One region of the Brevibacillus sp. NPDC003359 genome, then DNA from elsewhere that is predicted to be linked to it. Evidence: predicted binding sites of a transcription regulator. Region 1 holds the regulator's gene; each other region holds the start of a gene.
What was found. The regulator CtsR, encoded in region 1, represses protease genes until heat stress. The targets are predictions, from matches to a motif close to ATGGTCAATAAAGGTCAAACA.
Positions count from the first base shown of each region.

Region 2: a site for CtsR is predicted at 3,676-3,696, ahead of clpP (ATP-dependent Clp endopeptidase proteolytic subunit ClpP). Genes of this name have one in related genera too.
Region 3: a site for CtsR is predicted at 2,520-2,540, ahead of clpP (ATP-dependent Clp endopeptidase proteolytic subunit ClpP). Genes of this name have one in related genera too.

Region 1 covers NZ_JBIAOR010000022.1:56,162-62,637, forward strand. Annotated here, with positions in the region: gene radA (DNA repair protein RadA) at 1-546, opposite strand, end outside; gene ACFYU8_RS29085 (ATP-dependent Clp protease ATP-binding subunit) at 652-3,102, opposite strand; gene mcsB (protein-arginine kinase McsB) at 3,169-4,242, opposite strand; gene mcsA (protein-arginine kinase activator protein McsA) at 4,262-4,780, opposite strand; gene ACFYU8_RS29100 (CtsR family transcriptional regulator) at 4,797-5,261, opposite strand; gene ACFYU8_RS29105 (HAD hydrolase-like protein) at 5,457-6,134, opposite strand; gene ACFYU8_RS29110 (MGDG synthase family glycosyltransferase) at 6,164-6,476, opposite strand, start outside.
Region 2 covers NZ_JBIAOR010000002.1:275,131-281,606, forward strand. Annotated here, with positions in the region: gene lonB (ATP-dependent protease LonB) at 1-1,584, opposite strand, end outside; gene clpX (ATP-dependent protease ATP-binding subunit ClpX) at 1,783-3,048, opposite strand; gene clpP (ATP-dependent Clp endopeptidase proteolytic subunit ClpP) at 3,069-3,650, opposite strand; gene tig (trigger factor) at 3,783-5,075, opposite strand; gene ACFYU8_RS10945 (metallophosphoesterase family protein) at 5,201-5,740, opposite strand; gene ACFYU8_RS10950 (XTP/dITP diphosphatase) at 5,771-6,364, opposite strand; gene rph (ribonuclease PH) at 6,357-6,476, opposite strand, start outside.
Region 3 covers NZ_JBIAOR010000006.1:220,309-226,784, forward strand. Annotated here, with positions in the region: gene ACFYU8_RS17575 (DUF4023 domain-containing protein) at 1-32, shown strand, start outside; gene ACFYU8_RS17580 (branched-chain amino acid ABC transporter substrate-binding protein) at 283-1,503, opposite strand; gene ACFYU8_RS17585 (stalk domain-containing protein) at 1,500-1,865, opposite strand; gene ACFYU8_RS17590 (hypothetical protein) at 2,227-2,448, shown strand; gene clpP (ATP-dependent Clp endopeptidase proteolytic subunit ClpP) at 2,580-3,182, shown strand; gene ACFYU8_RS17600 (H-type small acid-soluble spore protein) at 3,295-3,480, opposite strand; gene ACFYU8_RS17605 (hypothetical protein) at 3,491-3,673, opposite strand; gene ACFYU8_RS17610 (HPr family phosphocarrier protein) at 3,792-4,049, opposite strand; gene whiA (DNA-binding protein WhiA) at 4,099-5,046, opposite strand; gene ACFYU8_RS17620 (gluconeogenesis factor YvcK family protein) at 5,055-6,065, opposite strand; gene rapZ (RNase adapter RapZ) at 6,144-6,476, opposite strand, start outside.

The DNA of each region.
Region 1 (6,476 bases):
TTGGATCGTCGGGTGAAACACTGTCTGGATCGAGTCAATAATGAGTACATCCGGGTCTACTTGATTAATATGCTGTTCGATCAAATCCAAATCATTTTCTGCCAATACAAACATCGGCGGCGTTTGCAAATGGAGTCGATCCGCGCGAATTTTGATTTGTTTTGCCGACTCCTCTCCAGATACATAGAGAACCTTTGCCCCTTGATGAGCTAAGGCAAAAGATGTCTGCAAAAGCAATGTCGATTTTCCGATTCCGGGGTCACCCCCGACCAAAATAAGTGAACCCGGAATAAGTCCTCCACCGAGAACACGATTCAATTCTCCGATCGTCGTATCCATGCGCGGCTCTTCTTCACTGGCAACCTGGGTCAATGGAATTGCAGATTGGCGCTGGCCGCCGCTCATCCCCTCGTGACGATGTGCATTTTTTACCGTCACTTCCTCTACCAAGGTGTTCCAGCTGCTACACCCCGGGCATTTTCCCATCCATTTTGGCGATTCATAGCCACATTCTTGACACGCGTATTTCGTTTTATACTTTGACATTATCGCACCCTCACTTCGATTTCTTTCTCTACTTTTATCATAATTACGCACCCAAAAAAAGAATACCTCCCGAATCAGGAGGCATTCTATTACGTTTCAACCAGCTTACGATTTCGTTTTTTCAAGGCGCTTGACAACCAGCTTGCCTTCTTCAGCCTCGATATTGACGGTATCGCCTTTACTGATCGTGCCCTTGAGCAATTCCTCGGACAAATTATCCTCGATGTGGCGCTGGATAGCACGACGCAGAGGACGCGCCCCATAGGCAGGATCAAAGCCTTCTTTTGCCAATACTTTCTTGGCTTCCTCGGTCAATTGGAAATCAATGTCTTGCTCTTTCAAACGTTTACGCAGATCGTCTGTCATGAGAGATACGATTTGTTCGATGTGCTCTTGCTCCAAAGAGTGGAACACAATGACTTCGTCGATACGGTTCAAGAACTCAGGACGGAAGCTCTTTTTCAGCTCATCCATGACTTTGTCCTTCATATCCTGATACTTTCTTTCCGAATCGTTGGTCGTGAAGCCGAGCGTCGTATTTTTCTTGATCATGTTGGCTCCGACATTGGAAGTCATGATGACAACCGTATTGCGGAAATCAACGGTACGGCCCTTGGAGTCTGTCAGACGACCATCATCCAGCACTTGTAGCAAGATGTTAAATACGTCTGGGTGGGCTTTCTCGATTTCGTCCAGCAAAATGACAGAGTAAGGCTTGCGACGCACTTTTTCGGTCAGCTGACCGCCTTCGTCAAAGCCCACGTAGCCAGGAGGGGCCCCTACCAGACGAGCGGTGGAATGCTTCTCCATGTACTCGGACATATCTACACGAATCATTGCATCCTCGTCGCCGAAAAGCGTCTCTGCCACGGCACGAGCCAATTCGGTTTTACCCACACCAGTAGGTCCCAGGAAGATAAACGAGCCGATCGGGCGTTTTGGGTCTTTAAGACCAGCACGGGCACGGCGGATTGCACGCGAGATGGATTTGACTGCTTCATCCTGACCAATGACACGATCGTGCAAAATCTCTTCCATCTTCAGCAAGCGCTCTGTTTCCTCTTCCTTCAACTTCAACACTGGAATACCCGTCCAACTCGCCACTACTTGCGCGATGTCTTCTGGCGTAACCTCCATGTTCAGCTGGCCTTGGCGCTCTTTCCAGTCTTTTTTCGTTTTATCCAGTTCTTCGCGCAGTTTTTGCTCCTGATCACGAAGTGCTGCTGCTTCCTCGAATTCTTGAGATTGCACTGCAGCATCTTTTTCCTTGCGCACCTCTTCCAGACGTGCCTCCAACTCTTTGAGGTTTGGCGGAACTGTAAAGGATTGCAAGCGAACTTTGGAAGCCGCCTCATCGACCAAGTCGATGGCCTTGTCAGGCAGGAAGCGCTCCGTAATATAGCGGTCAGACAGTTTTACTGCCTGCTCAATTGCTTCATCGGTAATTTTGACTCGATGGTGGGCTTCGTAACGATCACGAAGGCCATGCAGGATACGAATGGCATCTTCCGCTGTCGGTTCATCAACCCGAATCGGTTGGAAACGACGCTCTAGTGCCGCGTCTTTTTCGATGTACTTGCGATATTCATCCAGCGTAGTGGCACCTACGCACTGTAGCTCGCCACGTGCCAGAGCAGGCTTCAAAATGTTGGAGGCATCAATTGCGCCTTCTGCTCCGCCTGCACCAATCAAGGTGTGCAGCTCATCAATAAACAGGATGATGTTTCCTGCTTGGCGAATTTCGTCCATGATTTTTTTCAAACGATCTTCGAACTCACCCCGATACTTGGTTCCCGCAACAACGGTTCCCATATCGAGTGTCATGACGCGCTTATCACGAAGCGTCTCCGGAATTTCGTTGTTCACGATTTTTTGAGCAAGACCTTCTGCGATAGCTGTTTTCCCTACGCCAGGCTCCCCGATTAAAACAGGGTTGTTCTTGGTGCGTCTGCTAAGTACTTGGATCACACGTTCGATTTCTTTTTGACGACCGATGACCGGGTCCAGCCCGCCATCACGAGCGATCGCAGTCAGATCCCGAGCCAAACCGTCCAATGTCGGCGTATTCGCCGCTGGATTCCCTCCAGACGGTTGATGAGATGCCATCATTTCCGAGCTACCAAGAAGCTGGAGCACCTGCTGACGTGCCTTGTTCAGGCTAACGCCCAGATTGTTCATGATTCTCGCAGCAATGCCTTCTCCTTCACGGATCAAGCCAAGCAAAATATGTTCAGTCCCCACATAGGTATGACCCAGCTTGCGGGCTTCGTCCATCGATAGTTCAATAACCTTTTTGGCGCGAGGTGTATAGTTTGGTGTGTAATTACTACCGGACTGCTCTGTTCCTCGCCCGATTAACGACTCCACTTCACTCTGGATTTTATCGAGGCCAAGCCCAAGTGATTGCAGTGCCTTCGCCGCAATCCCTTCGCCTTCTCGAATAAGTCCCAGCAGCACATGCTCTGTCCCAATATCTTTGTGTCCGAGACGAACCGCCTCTTCCAGGGCAAGCGCCAGTACTTTTTGTGCTCGTTCTGTAAAACGTCCAAACATCATATCGTACACCTCCGTATAACCGTGTTTTTTCTCTATATGGTTAACAATTGCGTGATACCATTACGATTACTCTTGTGATTCGACTACGCGCAGACGTTCTCGGATTAGCCTTGCCCTTCTTTCATCTCGTTGGTCCGGAGTGAGCTTTTGTCCAGCGTGGTGTTGTAAAAAACCTGGCTGTGTCGTGACCAACAGCTCGTTTAAGACCAGCGGAGATACATTTGGAATGATCCCTAGATCAATCCCCAGACGTACATCAGACAGGCGTTGAGCCGCTTCCTTGGACTCTACCGTGCGGGCGTACATCAGGATACCATACGACCGAAAAATCCGATCCTCCAAAGAAACCCGGGTATGCTCCAGCAAATAAGTACGTGCCACACGTTCTTGCTCAATAATCTGTCTGGCTACACCGTAGAGATTGGAAAGGATATCCGACTCAGACAACCCCAGCGTGACCTGATTAGATAACTGAAAAAGATTCCCTAGAGCTTCGCTGCCCTCTCCATAAATTCCTCTAACAACTAGACCAACTTGATTAATTGCCTGTAAAATTCTGCTGATCTGCTGCGTCATCACCAGAGCGGGCAAGTGCAACATCACAGATGCACGAATTCCCGTCCCCACATTAGTTGGGCAGCTTGTAAGATAACCTCTTGTTTCGTCGAACGCATAATTCAAGTTTTTCTCAAATATGTCGTCTATCTTCGTACCTAATTCCCATGCCTCGTTCAAACGAAACCCGGGTAATAGTACCTGTATTCGAATATGGTCTTCTTCATTAACCATAATGCTGACGGACTCATCTTCACGAAGCAATACGGCACCTTTGCGAGATTCCTCTGCCAGATGAGGGCTAATCAGATGCTTTTCTACGAGCACGCGTTTTTCTAACGGGTTTATTTGGTCCATATGGATGACCTGAAGCTTAAGCTTTTTGCGCATGGCTTCCGAATCGCTTACTTCTGTTACCTTTCTGACGACTTCCTCGCCCTGCGAGTCCGTTGCCAATAACGGAAAAGGGTGCTGGCGTAGGTTACGGGCGATACGCAGCCGTGTACTAATGACAATGTCGGAATCAGGACCTTCTCCTTTCATCCAATTGCTCCACGGGTTTTGCATAAACTGCTTCTGGGACATAACCAGCTAACCTCCCTTGCTACGATTGGGCCATTTTTTGTTCCAATGCTCGAATTCGATCACGCATTTCTGCTGCCTTCTCGAACTCTTCACTGGCGACATGACTTTGCAACGCTTGCTTTAGTTGCTCCAGCTCTTTGCGGATCTTCAATTTGCCACCGGTTCGCTCTGGTACTTTTCCACTATGCTGTGTGTTTCCATGAATCCGGCGGAAAAGTGGGTCCAGTCGATCACCCAAAAAAGTGTAGCAATCACTACAGCCAAATCGGCCGCTTTTACTGAATTGAGCATATGTGAGTCCACATGTTTCGCATTGAAGCGGCTTATTAGATGCCGTTTCGCGTCCATTCTTTTGCATGGGATCAAATTTTAAAAGTCCTGACAGGAGATTGTTGATGCTGAAGTTGTGAAAGCCGGTAAAGACGTCCCCTTTTTCATGAGCACACTGCTCGCAAATATGGTATTCGGTTTTTTCGCCATTGACGATTTTCGTCAAATGAAGTGTCGCCGGTCGTTTTCCGCATTCCTCACAGTTCATTCCATCATACCTCCTTTTACTTCAACAGGATTGCTGCGATCATCTGCTTTAAAATATTTGCCCGCAAACGATCCCGCAATTCAGCTTCTAGCGTTAATACGTTTCGCGAGGTAGCGATTTTCATCAAGGTGGCTTCCCTGATGTTGACTAATCCTTCCTCCAATAGTCTTTCTACGATCGCATTTCCCACGCTCTGAGTGATGCTCTCACCAATCAGTTCTTCTGTTAGCAATTCCTGCAAGCGTGCTTTGCTTACAATCTGCACCTTGCGTATGCGAATATACCCGCCGCCCCCGCGCTTACTCTCTACACTGTATCCTTTTTGAACGGTAAAGCGCGTATTGATGACGTAATTGATCTGAGACGGCACACATTGAAAATGGTCGGCAAGCTCACTACGCTGAATCTCGATCGATCCATTGGGACTGTTTGTAATGATGCTTTTTAAGTGATGTTCAATGATGTCCGAGATGTTACGCAAGTCATCGCCTCCTATTCCTCTGTGTTGTTTTCTATGGTTACCTATTGACTTTGACTATCTTTGACGTTAATTATAATGGGTTTAGTGCGTGCCCGCAAGTGTCCCTTACACATTCTAGTGTGGGCAAAAGAAGGTCGCTTGAAACTTGGACATGATCAACAAAAAAACCACTCCCTGAGGAATGGTTTATGTTTGTTATTGTGTATTGGTGTCGATTGCTGGCACATGATTCAGTAGCTGAGAGAAGCTGGTGATGATGACATCTGCACCATCAAGCTCGCCTGGTTTGGCAAAACCAAAGTCGCATCCAATGGTAAATAAGCCGTTTATCTTGCCTGCTTCCACGTCGGAGTGACGATCTCCTACCATGACGGCCTGCCCGATTTTGTAATCAGACAACAATTTTGCAACCAGGTCATTTTTGGAATGCGTACGGAAACGGCCAGCGGAGTACAGGTCGGTCATCAGCGGCTTTAACTCGTATTCCTGACAAATGGCATCGATGTACTCTTCCTGCCCATTGCTTGCTACAAACAAAGCAAATCCTTTTTCACGCAGCTTTTCCAAGGTTGATTTTACATCCGGATATAGGTCAGTCACTCTTTCTTTGAGTAACTGGATTTCATTGTCTAGCAAGAAGGCGTCTGCTGAGCGAATTGCTTCCTCACTCGCGCCCGGCAACAATTTGTCCCAGATCTGCTCGATCGTCATTCCCAGTACATTGATCAGTTCACCTTCGTCAGGGGTCTCCCCTTGCCATAGCCCTTTTTGACGAAGCTGATCAAACGTTCGAATAAATGCCGGGGTCGACAGTTTTTCTGTTTGCAGTAACGTGCCATCCATATCAAATAGTATGGCGAATGGTACAGTCATAGGTTCCTCCGTTTTGTCTGGCTAGGCAGCTATTCTAATTCTCCAGGCAACATCTTCATATCATCCATGATAAACTCGGTAATTCGTTGTGCTGCATCTGGCTTCGAGATTTTTTGTCCCATTCTACGCATATAATCCACCTTTGACGGGCTATGCAATAGTTCATCGATAAAGTAAATCAACTGCTCAGACAGATTCGCGTGTACAGCACATCCATTATTGAGCAAAAAGTGGCTGTTCCTCTCTTCCTGTCCAGGCAGAGGGTTGTAAATAATCATGGGTACTCGTTTACTCATTACCTCAGCTGATGTGAGCCCGCCTGATTTGGTGACAATTAAATCA
Region 2 (6,476 bases), on a different contig from region 1:
GACCGTGGACACTGGAATGATCTCAATCCCTTTCATGTCAGTAAAAATGCTCTGCCAGTTTTCCTGTGGAATGAGGACTCTGGTCGCTCCGGCTTGTTTGGCTGCCTCCACCTTCGCAACTACACCCCCAACCGGCTTTACCTTCCCATGAATACTCACTTCGCCAGTCATAGCCAGTAAATTATCGACAGGCTGATTCAAAATCGCAGAGTAGATCGCTGTTGCAATGGTAATTCCCGCAGAAGGCCCATCCACAGGGCTGCCTCCCGGAAAATTGATATGCAGATCATAATCATACGGACGGACGCCCATTCTGTTCAGGACAGTCAAAACGTTTTCGATCGATCCTTTTGCCATCGACTTTCGGCGAATCGTCCGGCTGCGGCTGCCCATTTCCTCTTCCTCAGCCATTCCTGTCATCGCCAATCGACCTTGACCTAGAACAGCGGCTGGAGAAGCGGTCACTTCCAGCTCCATCACACTGCCCATGTTCGGACCGTACACAGCAAGACCATTGACCAATCCGACCTGCGGCGTATCATGCACCTGCTTTTCGGGACGCGGCGATTTTTGACTGCTGTGCATCACCCATTCCACATCTGCAGCCTGGATGTCTTTGCGCTCTTCAGTTAAGGCTATTCCCGCAGCGATTTGCAGTGTATTGATCGCTTCACGTCCATTGGTCGCATAACGCTCGATCACGGAAACAGCGCCGTCTTCTATATCCATATTCATTTTAGGCACAGCCGTACGCACGATACTCCCAATTTCTCCAGCCTTCAATGGGCGAAAAAAGATTTCCAGGCAACGGGAACGAAGAGCAGGAGGCAGTTCTTCAGGCAACCTCGTCGTCGCTCCAACCAGACGGAAGTCGGCGGGCAAACCGTATTTGAAAACGTCATGAATATGCGAAGGAATTTGGTTATTTTCCTCGCTGTAGTAAGCACTTTCCAGCATGACTTTGCGATCTTCGAGAACTTTTAGTAATTTATTCATCTGAACAGGATGAAGTTCCCCTATTTCATCAAGAAAAAGCATGCCACCGTGCGCTTTTGTCACAGCTCCTGGTTTTGGCTGTGGAATACCAGCCTGTCCAAGTGAGCCTGCTCCTTGATAGATGGGATCATGTACGGAGCCGATTAGCGGGTCAGCAATCCCGCGCTCATCAAAACGAGCAATCGTCGCATCGATTTCAATAAACTTGGCATCCGAAGAAAACGGGGATAGCTGATTTTTCTTCGCTTCTTCCAGCACGACCCTAGCCGCTGCGGTCTTGCCTACACCAGGCGGTCCATAAATAATGACATGCTGTGGGTTGGGACCACACAAAGCGGCACGCAACGCGCGAAGCCCATCTTCTTGTCCTACAATTTCTGCCAAAGTAGCTGGTCTTGTTCTCTCTGACAGTGGTTCTGTCAACGCAACCATTCTCATTTTACGAATAGAATCAAGATCCTTGCGCGATTCCTTTTCGGTTGAGGTTTTCGTGTTTCTCTGCGCTCGCAGCAAGTTCCAAAAGTAGGTGCCGATCACGATACCAACAACCACTTCAATGACAGCAATGACCAATGTCGTATAGTCCATATGCAGTCCCTCCCATGCGTCTTCGCTTACGGTCAACTTTCATCCCCCGAAAAGAGGGGATCACGTTCATAACCGCTTTGTGCATATGTAAAATCTTCTCTTGAACGATATCAAGTAGTATTGCCCCGCAAGCGTGGACGTAAACCAACAACAAAAAAACCACCTCGCTTATAACGAGATGGTTTTTGTATACGATGCTTATGCTGTTTCTTCGTGCAATTCCTGGCCTTCCTTGGTCAACAGTTGCGGCTTCACTTTGTCGCGTACCGTTTCTTCGGTAATCACGCACTTGTTGACGTCTTCTCTGGAAGGAAGTTCATACATCATATCGAGCATGATTTGTTCGATAATCGCACGCAGTCCGCGCGCACCAGTGTTGCGCTTAATCGCTTCTTTAGCGATTTGCATGAGCGCTCCGTTATCGAACTCTAGCTCAACACCGTCGAGACTCAGCAGTTTTTGGTACTGTTTCACCAAAGAGTTTTTCGGCTCTGTCAGGATACGCACGAGCGTCTCCTCATCCAGCGGCTCCAAGGTAGCCAGAACTGGCAAACGACCGACGAACTCCGGAATCAGACCAAATTTCAGCAGGTCTTCCGGCAAAATGTATTTCAGGTATTCTCCGGCTTTCAGATCGCCTTTTACGCCATCGCCGAAGTCTGCACCGAAACCGATGACTTTTTTACCCAAACGACGCTTGATAATTTGCTCGACGCCATCAAATGCACCGCCGCAAATGAACAAAATGTTCGAGGTGTCGATTTGGATGAACTCTTGATGAGGATGCTTGCGTCCGCCTTGTGGTGGAACACTCGCAACGGTACCCTCCAAAATTTTCAAGAGCGCTTGTTGAACGCCTTCGCCAGATACATCACGTGTGATGGATGGGTTTTCCGATTTGCGGGCTACCTTATCAATCTCGTCGATGTAAATGATGCCTTTTTCAGCCTTCTCGACATCATAGTCAGCAGCCTGGATGAGCTTGAGCAAAATGTTTTCAACGTCTTCACCCACATAGCCTGCTTCTGTCAAAGAAGTTGCATCCGCAATCGCGAAAGGTACATTCAGAATGCGCGCCAATGTTTGCGCGAGCAACGTTTTTCCGCTACCAGTCGGACCGATCAGCATGATGTTGGATTTTTGCAGCTCCACATCCTCGATCTTCGCCCCAGAATTAATCCGTTTGTAGTGGTTGTACACCGCTACAGACAAGGACTTCTTCGCCATATCTTGACCGATAACATAGTCGTCCAAGATTTTGCGAATTTCCACTGGCTTTGGAATTTCTTTCATATCGATTTCTTCTTCAGTGCCCAGCTCTTCCTGTACAATTTCATTGCACAGTTCGATACATTCGTCACAAATGTAAACACCAGGACCAGCTACCAGCTTGCGCACCTGTTCCTGGGACTTGCCGCAGAAGGAACACTTCAGTTGGCCTTTGTCGTCGTTAAACTTAAACATGCGCTTCACCTCACAACGGGTCAGTTTTTGCGTTCAATAATAGAGTCAATCAATCCGTAGGCCTTTGCTTCTTCTGCGCTCATGAAATTGTCGCGGTCTGTATCTTGCTCTACACGTTCGTAAGGCTGACCTGTCCGCTCAGACAAAATCTCATTCAGCTGGCGCTTCGTTTTCATAATCCATTCCGCATGAATGCGGATGTCTTCTGCTTGCCCGCGCACACCACCGAGTGGCTGGTGAATCATCACTTCGGCATTTGGCAGAGCGAAGCGCTTGCCTTTGGCACCAGCAGCCAACAAGAAAGCACCCATGCTGGCAGCCATGCCCACACAAATCGTGGATACATCCGGTTTGATGTACTGCATGGTGTCATAGATGGCCATTCCTGCTGTAACAGAACCACCTGGAGAGTTTATGTATAGCGATATGTCTTTGTCCGGATCTTCTGCCTGCAAGAAAAGCAGCTGGGCGACAACCAGATTGGCGATTTCATCATCAATCTCGGTGCCCAAGAGAATAATCCGGTCTTTCAAGAGGCGCGAGTAAATATCGTAGGAGCGCTCGCCCCTGCTTGTTTGCTCGATGACCATAGGGATCAACATTATGTATTTTCCTCCTTTGCCGAAAAAAGTCAATGGTGGAAAAACAAGGCACGATACACTCGTGCCTTGTGGTCTTGACAGTCAGCGTTCAGGGTTAGCCTGCCCACTGACCAATCATGCGTTCTTCTAAGCTTATGCTGTTACTTTGCTTTCTGCAACCAGCAAATCTACTGTTTTGCGAGTTTGCACATCGCGGTACAGAGCAACCATGCCATCTTGTGCGGAGAAGATTTTGCGCAGTTCATCTGCTGGGCGGCCGTATACGCCAGCCAGTTTATCGAGTTCTGCGTTTACGTCTTCTTCTGTTGCTTCGATGTTTTCTGCTTTACCGATTGCTTCCAAAGTCAAGGAAGTGCGAACGCGGGATGTTGCGTCTGCACGCAATTGATCACGCAGTTGGCTCTCATCCATGCCGGAGAACTGGTAGTACAGCTCCAGAGTCATTCCTTGGTATTGCAGGCGTTGGCCAAATTCATTTACCATTTGATCCAATTCATGCTCAACCATTACTGCTGGCAGATCGATCTCAGCGCTTTCAGCTGCTTTCAGAACGAGCTGTTCACGAACATATTGATCTTTTTCTTGCGCAGTTTTTTCTTCGAGTTTTTTCTTGGTGTCTGCTTTCAGCTCTTCCAGCGTGTCGAACTCGCTCACGTCTTTGGCAAACTCATCATCCAAAGCAGGCATGTTTTTGCGCTTCAGGCTGTTCAGCTTCACTTGGAATACCGCTTCTTTACCAGCGAGGTTAGGAGAGTGGTACTCTTCAGGGAAAGTTACGGTAATTTCTTTTTCTTCGCCGATGTTCAGGCCAGCCAATTGCTCTTCGAACCCTGCGATGAAAGTACCGGAACCCAGTTCCAGAGAGTAATCTTCCGCTTTACCGCCTTCAAAAGCTACTCCGTCTTGGAAGCCTTCGAAATCGATGATAGCGATATCGCCTGTTTGTGCGGCACCCTCTTCTACTGCTACGAGCTCAGCATGACGCTCTTGCATACGCTTCAGTTCAGCGTCAACGCTCTCTTCTGTTACAGAGAAGTCTTTTTCTTCGATGGACAGACCTTTGTAGTCGCCCAGCTTCACTTCAGGCTTCACAGTTACAGTCGCTTTGAAGATCAGGTTTTTCCCTTGTTCCATTTGCGTTACGTCTACTTCTGGACGATCAACTGGCTCGATACCAGCTTCACGAACAGCTTGTCCGTATGCAGTTGGAAGCAGAATGTCAAGAGCGTCTTGGTACAGAGATTCTACACCAAAACGGGATTCGAACATCTTGCGTGGTACTTTTCCTTTACGGAATCCTGGAACTTGAACTTTTTGAACCACTTTTTTAAACGCTTGATCCAATGCTTCGTCAACTTGCGTAGCATCTACTTCAATCGTCAGGACTCCCTGGTTATTCTCTACCTTTTCCCAATTTGCTGCCACGTAAACTTCCCCTCCTAAATCGAATCAACAGAACATCGCCAGCCGCGCCATGGTATCTTCGCAGGCTCGGATGATAATATTCTAGCCATTATAACCATTCTAGTATAGCACAAATCTTTTAGTTTTCAAGAAGACCTCACTCGGCGACGAATAGAATAGTTCCCTCCCAATTGCGGAACCGGGTTGCCTAGATGGTCATAAAAGTCGACGGATATGTAAACCTCAGTCGGACTCGTGCCTGTCTCTTCTAAAAGAGCATATGTCGGTACGTGAAATCCACGCGGCATTTGCAGGCTACCCGGATTCAGAAACAAGATATCTCTCTCAACGCCACAGGCTGGTACATGAGAGTGACCGAATACGACTACATTTGCCCCGACCTCTTCTGCACGGTAATGAAGGCGCAGAAGAGAGCCTTTCACTCCGAAAAGATGCCCGTGCGTTTGCAGGATGTGAAGGTCGCGCCATTCGGTCTCTTGCTCAGTCGGCACATCTTGTGTCGAATCGCAATTGCCTCTGACAAGCGTCATGTTGGAAAACGGCTCGCGCTTATGGTCGACACAAAAATCGCCACAATGCAAAATTTTTTCGACATGATGTCGGTTGACGACCTGGCTTACTTCCCGAACCAAGCCGTGACTATCGCTCATGATGAGAATTCCCATCACGCCTCACTCTCCTGTTTTCTCTCTTGTCTACTTGATGATGTCAAGCAGTTGCTGCATGGCACGAGCGCGGTGGCTGATCTGGTTCTTTTCTTCTGGCATGAGTTCGGCCATCATTTTGTCCATCGATGGGATGTAGAATACCGGATCGTACCCGAAGCCGTTTGTCCCTTTTGGCTCACGGGCGATCACACCCTCACAAGAACCAGTGGCAATGATTGGCTCTTCGCCTGGAATCACCAGCGCCAGTGTACAACGGAAGCGAGCTGTGCGTTCCTCTGTCGTCACCTCTTCCAGCTCTTTCAACAATTTACGCCAATTCTGCTCGTCTGTTGCATCTTCCCCGGCGAAGCGTGCGGAGTAAACACCTGGACGTCCTTCCAGCGCATCTACTTCCAGACCAGAATCGTCACCGAGGGCTGGCATGTTCAAGTATGTAGAGATTTCGATTGCTTTTTTCAGCGCGTTTCCTTCGAAAGTGTCTTTGTCTTCTACTACCTCAGGCACACCGTCAAATTCAGCGAGGCTAATTCCTTCCCAGCCTGCCTCTGCGAACAGCCTGTTGAATTCTTTCACTTTTCCCTGGTTACGTGTTGCGAGAACGACTTTTTTTCGATTAAGCATGACTTTCCTCCACTACCGATTGTGCAAAAGAGTGCGTAACATCTGCGAGCGCCTCTTTTTGACTGTTAATCAAGTTGTCAATGCCGATTTTCGCAAGGGCGATCATTTCTTG
Region 3 (6,476 bases), on a different contig from region 1:
AACAGCGTCTGCCCAGCAAGCAACGAGTATAACCAAGCAAAAACCCACCTGCGGGCTCAACGCCGGGCCAGGTGGGTTTTTTGCTTATTATTGTGGATCTTGCTTATTCAGGTTACGATCTCTTTCGGACTTTTGCTTCTGGGTGCCTTGCGTCTTGCTGCTGTGTCCTTGGTTGCCGCCATTCTTCGTATTTCGATTGTTTGACATTAGAATCCCTTCCTTTTCATTCTGGTCTTCATGCCAAACGTAGTATGTCCCAAACGGCTCATTCATAATGAAGAATTACTTTGCTTCACCCATGAATACTTTCTTTCCGTCCTCATACTTGTACACGTATACGGAAGCAAAGTCGTTGTCGCCTTTATCATTGAACGTTACGTTGACGAATTTGCCTTTATAATCTTTGGTTTTGTGAACAGCTTCCAGCACTTGTTCACGAGTTGGCTTTTTGCCGCCGTTTGCTTTGATCGCTTCTTCCAGACCGTTCAGCATAACACCCATGGAGTCATAACCAAACGAAGTGAAGATCCCTACCTTGTTGCCAGTTGCGCTCTCGAAGTCAGTGATCCATTTCTTACCTTCTTCGGTAGCACCAATATCGCCAACAGTAGAAGTAAAGACTACGTTATTGGCATTTTCCGCACCAGCAATTTTCACCATGTCAGCGGAGTCGTAGCCATCGCCACCCATGAAGACACCTTTGAAGCCTTTTTCACGTGCTTGTTTCACGATGATCCCTGCATCAGAGTAATATCCACCGAAGTAGATCATCTCTGGATTTTTCGCAAGGATTTGAGTGATGATCGCACTATAATCCTTCTCGCCTGCTGTTACCCCTTCAAAGCCGAGAACTTGTACACCGTCTTTTTCAAATTGCTTTTTCACTTCTTTCGCAAGTCCTTGCCCATAAGCAGCCTTGTCATGCATGACGAAAGCCGTTTTTACATTCAACTGATTTTTGGCAAAAACAGCGGCCTTGGAGCCTTGTTGATCATCACGCGCACAAATGCGGTGTACGATCTTCTTGCCTTGCTCAGTCAAATCTGATCCCGTTGCGGAAGGAGATACCATCACGAGCTTCTCTTGCTCGTATTGCGCTGCTGCCGTAATCGAAGCACCTGTTGTAGCATGGCCTACTACCCCGACTACATCAGGGTTCGAAATCAACATTTGCGCGACTGCTACCCCTTGTTTTGGGTCAGCTTGATCGTCTTGAGCGGACAATTGAACGTCAAAGCCAAGTGCCTTGAATGCCTCCAACTTTTCTTTCAACGCATATTCCGCACCAGCTTTTGCTGTGCTTCCGTAATCGGAGTACTGTCCAGACATCGGACCAACTACAGCAATCACGAGCTTTTCAGTAGCTCCGCCCGTGCTTCCTCCGCTATTGTTACTCGGCTGTGGTGTCGCGCTCTGTCCGCCCGTACCTCCACCGCAGCCCGCGAGCAATGTGCTCAGAGCAAATGTCGCAGCCAGTATCGACAATGATTTCTGTTTTTTCATAGCAAAACTTCCCCCTCTTTATTTATGAGCAAACTATGAATCACAATCTTATTGTAGGATATTTTAGAAAATTTGCAATAGAAATCATTGAAAGAAGAATCAATCAAAAAACCTCTAACGCTGTCTGCTAATAGAGGCGTAACACGAGTTGCATGAAGCAAATAGCCACTTCTACGCATAGAAGTGGCTATCTTGTTGAGAAGAATCCCATTCATTTTAGGAATTAATTGGAAGGCTTTTGCACCCAATTCTTGGGCGATGAATACGAGAGGAACGAGTACTGCTCCGGTCATTGGACGTGGCGGATTTGCTACACTGGTTTCTTTGCCGTTTTTTATAAGCAAGTTTTTGTTTTCGTACATACGCAACACCATTCTCAGTAACGATTTCTTGTGGGAATGGGAACTCCTTGCCGTTTAGCTGAACCTTGATTTTTTGTTGCTGTACAGGTGCAGGAGCAGTTTGGGCAAACGCAGCCGTTGCCGCTGCACTTCCTGTTAGAAGAGCTGATGTCAGCATCATTGTCGAAAACTTGCGAAGCATAATAGACACCCTAAAAAACGAATTCCAATTTTTCTTCCTTCTTTTACATTCCATACATTTCCTATGTAATACTCTTCCCAAACATGACCAGACTAAGGTAAAAATATATCCCACGAACAAATGTTTTTGTGCACAACCTGTGCATAACATTGTGGATAACTTTCGAAAGTGAGGCTTGCCATGGCAGGGGAACGTTTTTTTCTCATTTATCAAGAGGCTAGTGACGAAGAATGCTTATTGACCATTGAACCATACAAAGACCAGCAGGAGCTGGCGGAAGCCATTAATCAGCTGCAAGCCAAGCAAGTCGATGAGTATACAATCATCAAGGGGAGAAAGATGAAGGCCACGCTGAAACTCGCCGTCGATTTGACCGAAGCTGACGAGAATTCCAAGGAATGAATGTTTTCTTTTTAGCGTAGGTTTAGACAGAGGGAAATTGGCAAACATGGTAGTGAGGGCGCGCACTTATGTGTTTGACCTTCATTGACCTTTTGTGTATGATATTGTTACAAAGAGAGGAGGAAGACTAGATGCATATGAATTTAATTCCAACCGTCATTGAACAGACCAACCGCGGGGAACGTGCCTACGACATTTATTCCCGCCTGCTCAAAGACCGCATCATCTTTCTGGGAACCCCAATCAACGACACCGTAGCCAATATCGTTGTGGCACAGTTGTTGTTCCTTCAGGCGGAAGATCCGGAGAAAGACATTCACTTGTACATAAACAGCCCAGGCGGTTCTATTACTGCTGGTATGGCGATTTACGATACTATGCACTTCATCAAGCCTGATGTGTCCACCATTTGTATCGGAATGGCTGCTTCTATGGGAGCATTCCTGCTGGCTGCTGGGGCAAAAGGCAAGCGCTTTGCTCTGCCAAACAGTGAAGTCATGATCCACCAACCATTGGGTGGCGCACAAGGTCAAGCGAGCGACATTGAGATTGCCGCAAAACGTATTTTGAAGATGCGTGATCATCTGAATACCATCTTGGCTGAACGCACTGGACAGCCTTTGGAGCGCATCCAAAAGGATACCGATCGCGACAACTTCCTCTCTGCCGCAGAAGCAGTAGAGTACGGATTGATTGACAAAGTAATCACTTCCGAATCGTCTTCCAAAAAATAAGAGATACGTCGTAAAAAAGAAGCACTCGTGCCAAAGCTACTGGCCGAGTGTTTTTTGTATGCCGAGCAAACACCAAGAGGCATCCCTTGGTTTGCTCGGCCTTTTCCATGGGTCATTGTGATACTTCCATTAACTGACTGACATAGACTGTCCGGCTATGCCCTGGATTTTTTTCCTCATGCACACGTGCTGTTGACGTTTTTTCATCTACAGCATCGATCCAAACGGCTTGTCCTTCGTACTCTACCTTGATATGTTCGTCGGAGCTCATAATGGCTTGTGCTCTCGTTACATTCATAAGCGGCTCCCTATTGCTCATCTTCAAGGGCCTGCTTGGCTGACGATGCCCCTGTCATCGTGTCTACACTCGTCTCTTCAATCAGGCCGTTCTGATCAGAAACGATTCCGCCCCCTAGTCCCTCGTTAATCATCCGGTCAATGTCCATATCAAAGCAATCGCGGCCTTCGTGACACGAATCACGGTTACTCATGTCTGATTCCTCCTTCACGCAATTTACATGGTTAGAAATGCCCTGCACGAAGTGAATTGATACATGGACATCAACAAAAAAAGACACCTCCCTAAAGGGAAAAGTGTCTCTCGTGACTCTATTCTTCCTTGCTTACCAGATTCGTAAGGCTAGTGACTGCCTGGGAGGCATCCGGCCCTTCTGCCAAAATGGTAATTTCCGTTCCAGAGCTGATTGCGAGGCTCATGATACCCATGATGCTTTTCGCATTGACCTTTTTGTTGCCTTTTTCTACGAATACTTCGGATGCAAAACGGTTAGCCTCTTGTACGAAAAAAGCTGCTGGACGAGCCTGCAAACCGGTCTTTAACTGAACCACAACCTGCTGTTGAACCATGAATGGACCTCCTTACTTATAGACTATTATCCTTTAGTATATCATGCATCTACATCGAAATATTTTGTTTTTCTCGTATTTTGTCAGCGATTTCGTTAATTTTTCGCAAGCGGTGGTTAATACCCGATTTGCTCACTATTCCGCTCGGCACCATCTCGCCCAATTCTTTTAAATTGATGTCAGGATGAGCCACTCGAAGCTCCGCGACCTCGCGCAGACGCCTTGGCAAATTCTCCAATCCCATCTCTTGATCGATGAGCTGAATATTTTCCATTTGTCTGGTGGCTGCATTCACCGTTTTGTTTATGTTGGCGATTTCACAATTGTGTAAACGGTTTACTGAGTTCCGCATGTCCTTTACGATTCGGACGTCCTCGAAATACAGAAGCGCCTGATGAGCCCCAATCAAGCTCAAAAACTCTGTAATCTTCTCGCCTTCCTTAATATAGAGAACATACCCTTTTTTCCGCTCGATGCACTTGGCATTTAGTTTATACCGATTGGCGATCTTGGTCAATGCTTCGCAAAAATCCTGATAGGAAGTGAAAATCTCCAGATGATAGCTGGATGCCTCTGGATGATTAACAGATCCCCCCGCCAAAAAAGCCCCCCGCAAATAAGCAGCGCGGCAACAGGACTTTTTCACGATCTCAGGAGCGATTCCTGGGATAAATGACAGGCTTTGATCCATGATGCCCAAGTCTTGCAAGATCTCATTAGCCTTATTCGGAATACGCACAATGTAGACGTTGTTCTTTTTCAGACGCATTTTTTTGCGAACCAGCAGTTCAGCGTGTATCTGAAACAGCCTCTTGATTAACGTGTAAATGCGTCGGGCAATCGCCGCGTTCTCTGTTGTCACATCCAGCACCAGTCGTCCGGCTCCAAACTGCAGACTTCCATTCATCCGAATCAAGGCTGAGAGCTCTGCCTTGCTGCAGCAATCGGCACCCTCCGTCATGGTAAGTTCTTTTTTGGTATGCGCGGCGAATGACATCGACTTCACTACTCCTTCTCTATCTTCAGCACCTTCCGTCTTCGTTTGACGAGTGACACAACCTGCTTGCTGACAGCATGTGCATCATGGCGTAGGTAACCATCCTCAAATGTGACTAACGGCTTCGCCACCACATGCAAACCGAGTTGGCGCAATTTCTTTAAGTCACATCGGACAGGAGCTGCTCCTTTTTCCGCATATTTGTCCAATACATGGGCAGGCAGCTCGGCTGAATTGACAATGATCGTATCCAGAAATGGTCTATCTACATGTTCATACATGACATTCACGTGTCTGGATGCAGAAAAACCATCTGTCTCCCCCGGTTGTGTCATGACATTACAAATGTAGATCTTCGGGGCTTGTGCGCGTGTAATCGCTTCAAATAACCCACGTACTAATAAATTGGGCAGGATGCTCGTGTACAAGCTGCCAGGCCCAATCAAAATGGCATCCGCCTCGGCAATGGCCATCAGGGCTTCTCTCAGAGGAACAGCGTCCTCCGGATCGAGGAACACCCGTTTGATTTCTTTGCCCGTCAACGGTATTTGGGATTCTCCGATTACGAGAGATCCATCTGTCATTTCCGCTTTCAACTGAATTGATTGCGTGGAAGCAGGCAATACATCTCCACGCACTGCCAAAACCCCGCTTAATGTTTTGACTGCGGTGACAAAATCTCCAGTGATTTCGTTCATCGCTGCAAGTAATAGATTTCCCAAATTATGCCCTGCTAATCCCGTGCCTGTGGAAAAACGATATTGCATGACTTTTTCCATCAACGGCTCTGTATCGGCCAGAGCAGTCAAAACGTTTCGAATGTCGCCAGGTGGAAGCATATCCATTTCTTCTCGCAAACGTCCAGAGCTTCCCCCATCGTCTGCTACCGTAACAATCGCTGTGATATGCACCGGCTCATGCTTCAAACCCCGTAGAAGGACGGACAGACCCGTTCCTCCACCAATGACGACTACCCGTAATGGCCTTGACTGTAGCCTCCCGACTTCCTTAGTAGGCATATGTCACCTCATTATTTCTAATACACATACCACAGGTGGCTTGTTATGCACGCTTCAGTCTTTCCTGCCATCTTATGCTCATTTGTTCTTTTCCATGTCTCGATGACTGACACGGACAGAAAAATCTTTACCAAAGGTTTCTCCCAAATGTTCTGCAATAGCGACCGAGCGATGCTTGCCACCGGTGCATCCAATTCCTATCACAAGTTGACTTTTTCCTTCTCGCTGGTAATGCGGTAGGGTGTACCCCAAAAAGTCTGTAAGCTTTTCTAAAAATTCCTTTGTGTCCTTGTGTTGCATCACATACTCTGCCACTTCTGGATCACATCCTGTTTTCGGACGCAAATCCTCCACATAATGCGGGTTAGGCAAAAAACGGACATCGAACATCAAGTCAGCGTCTATCGGTGC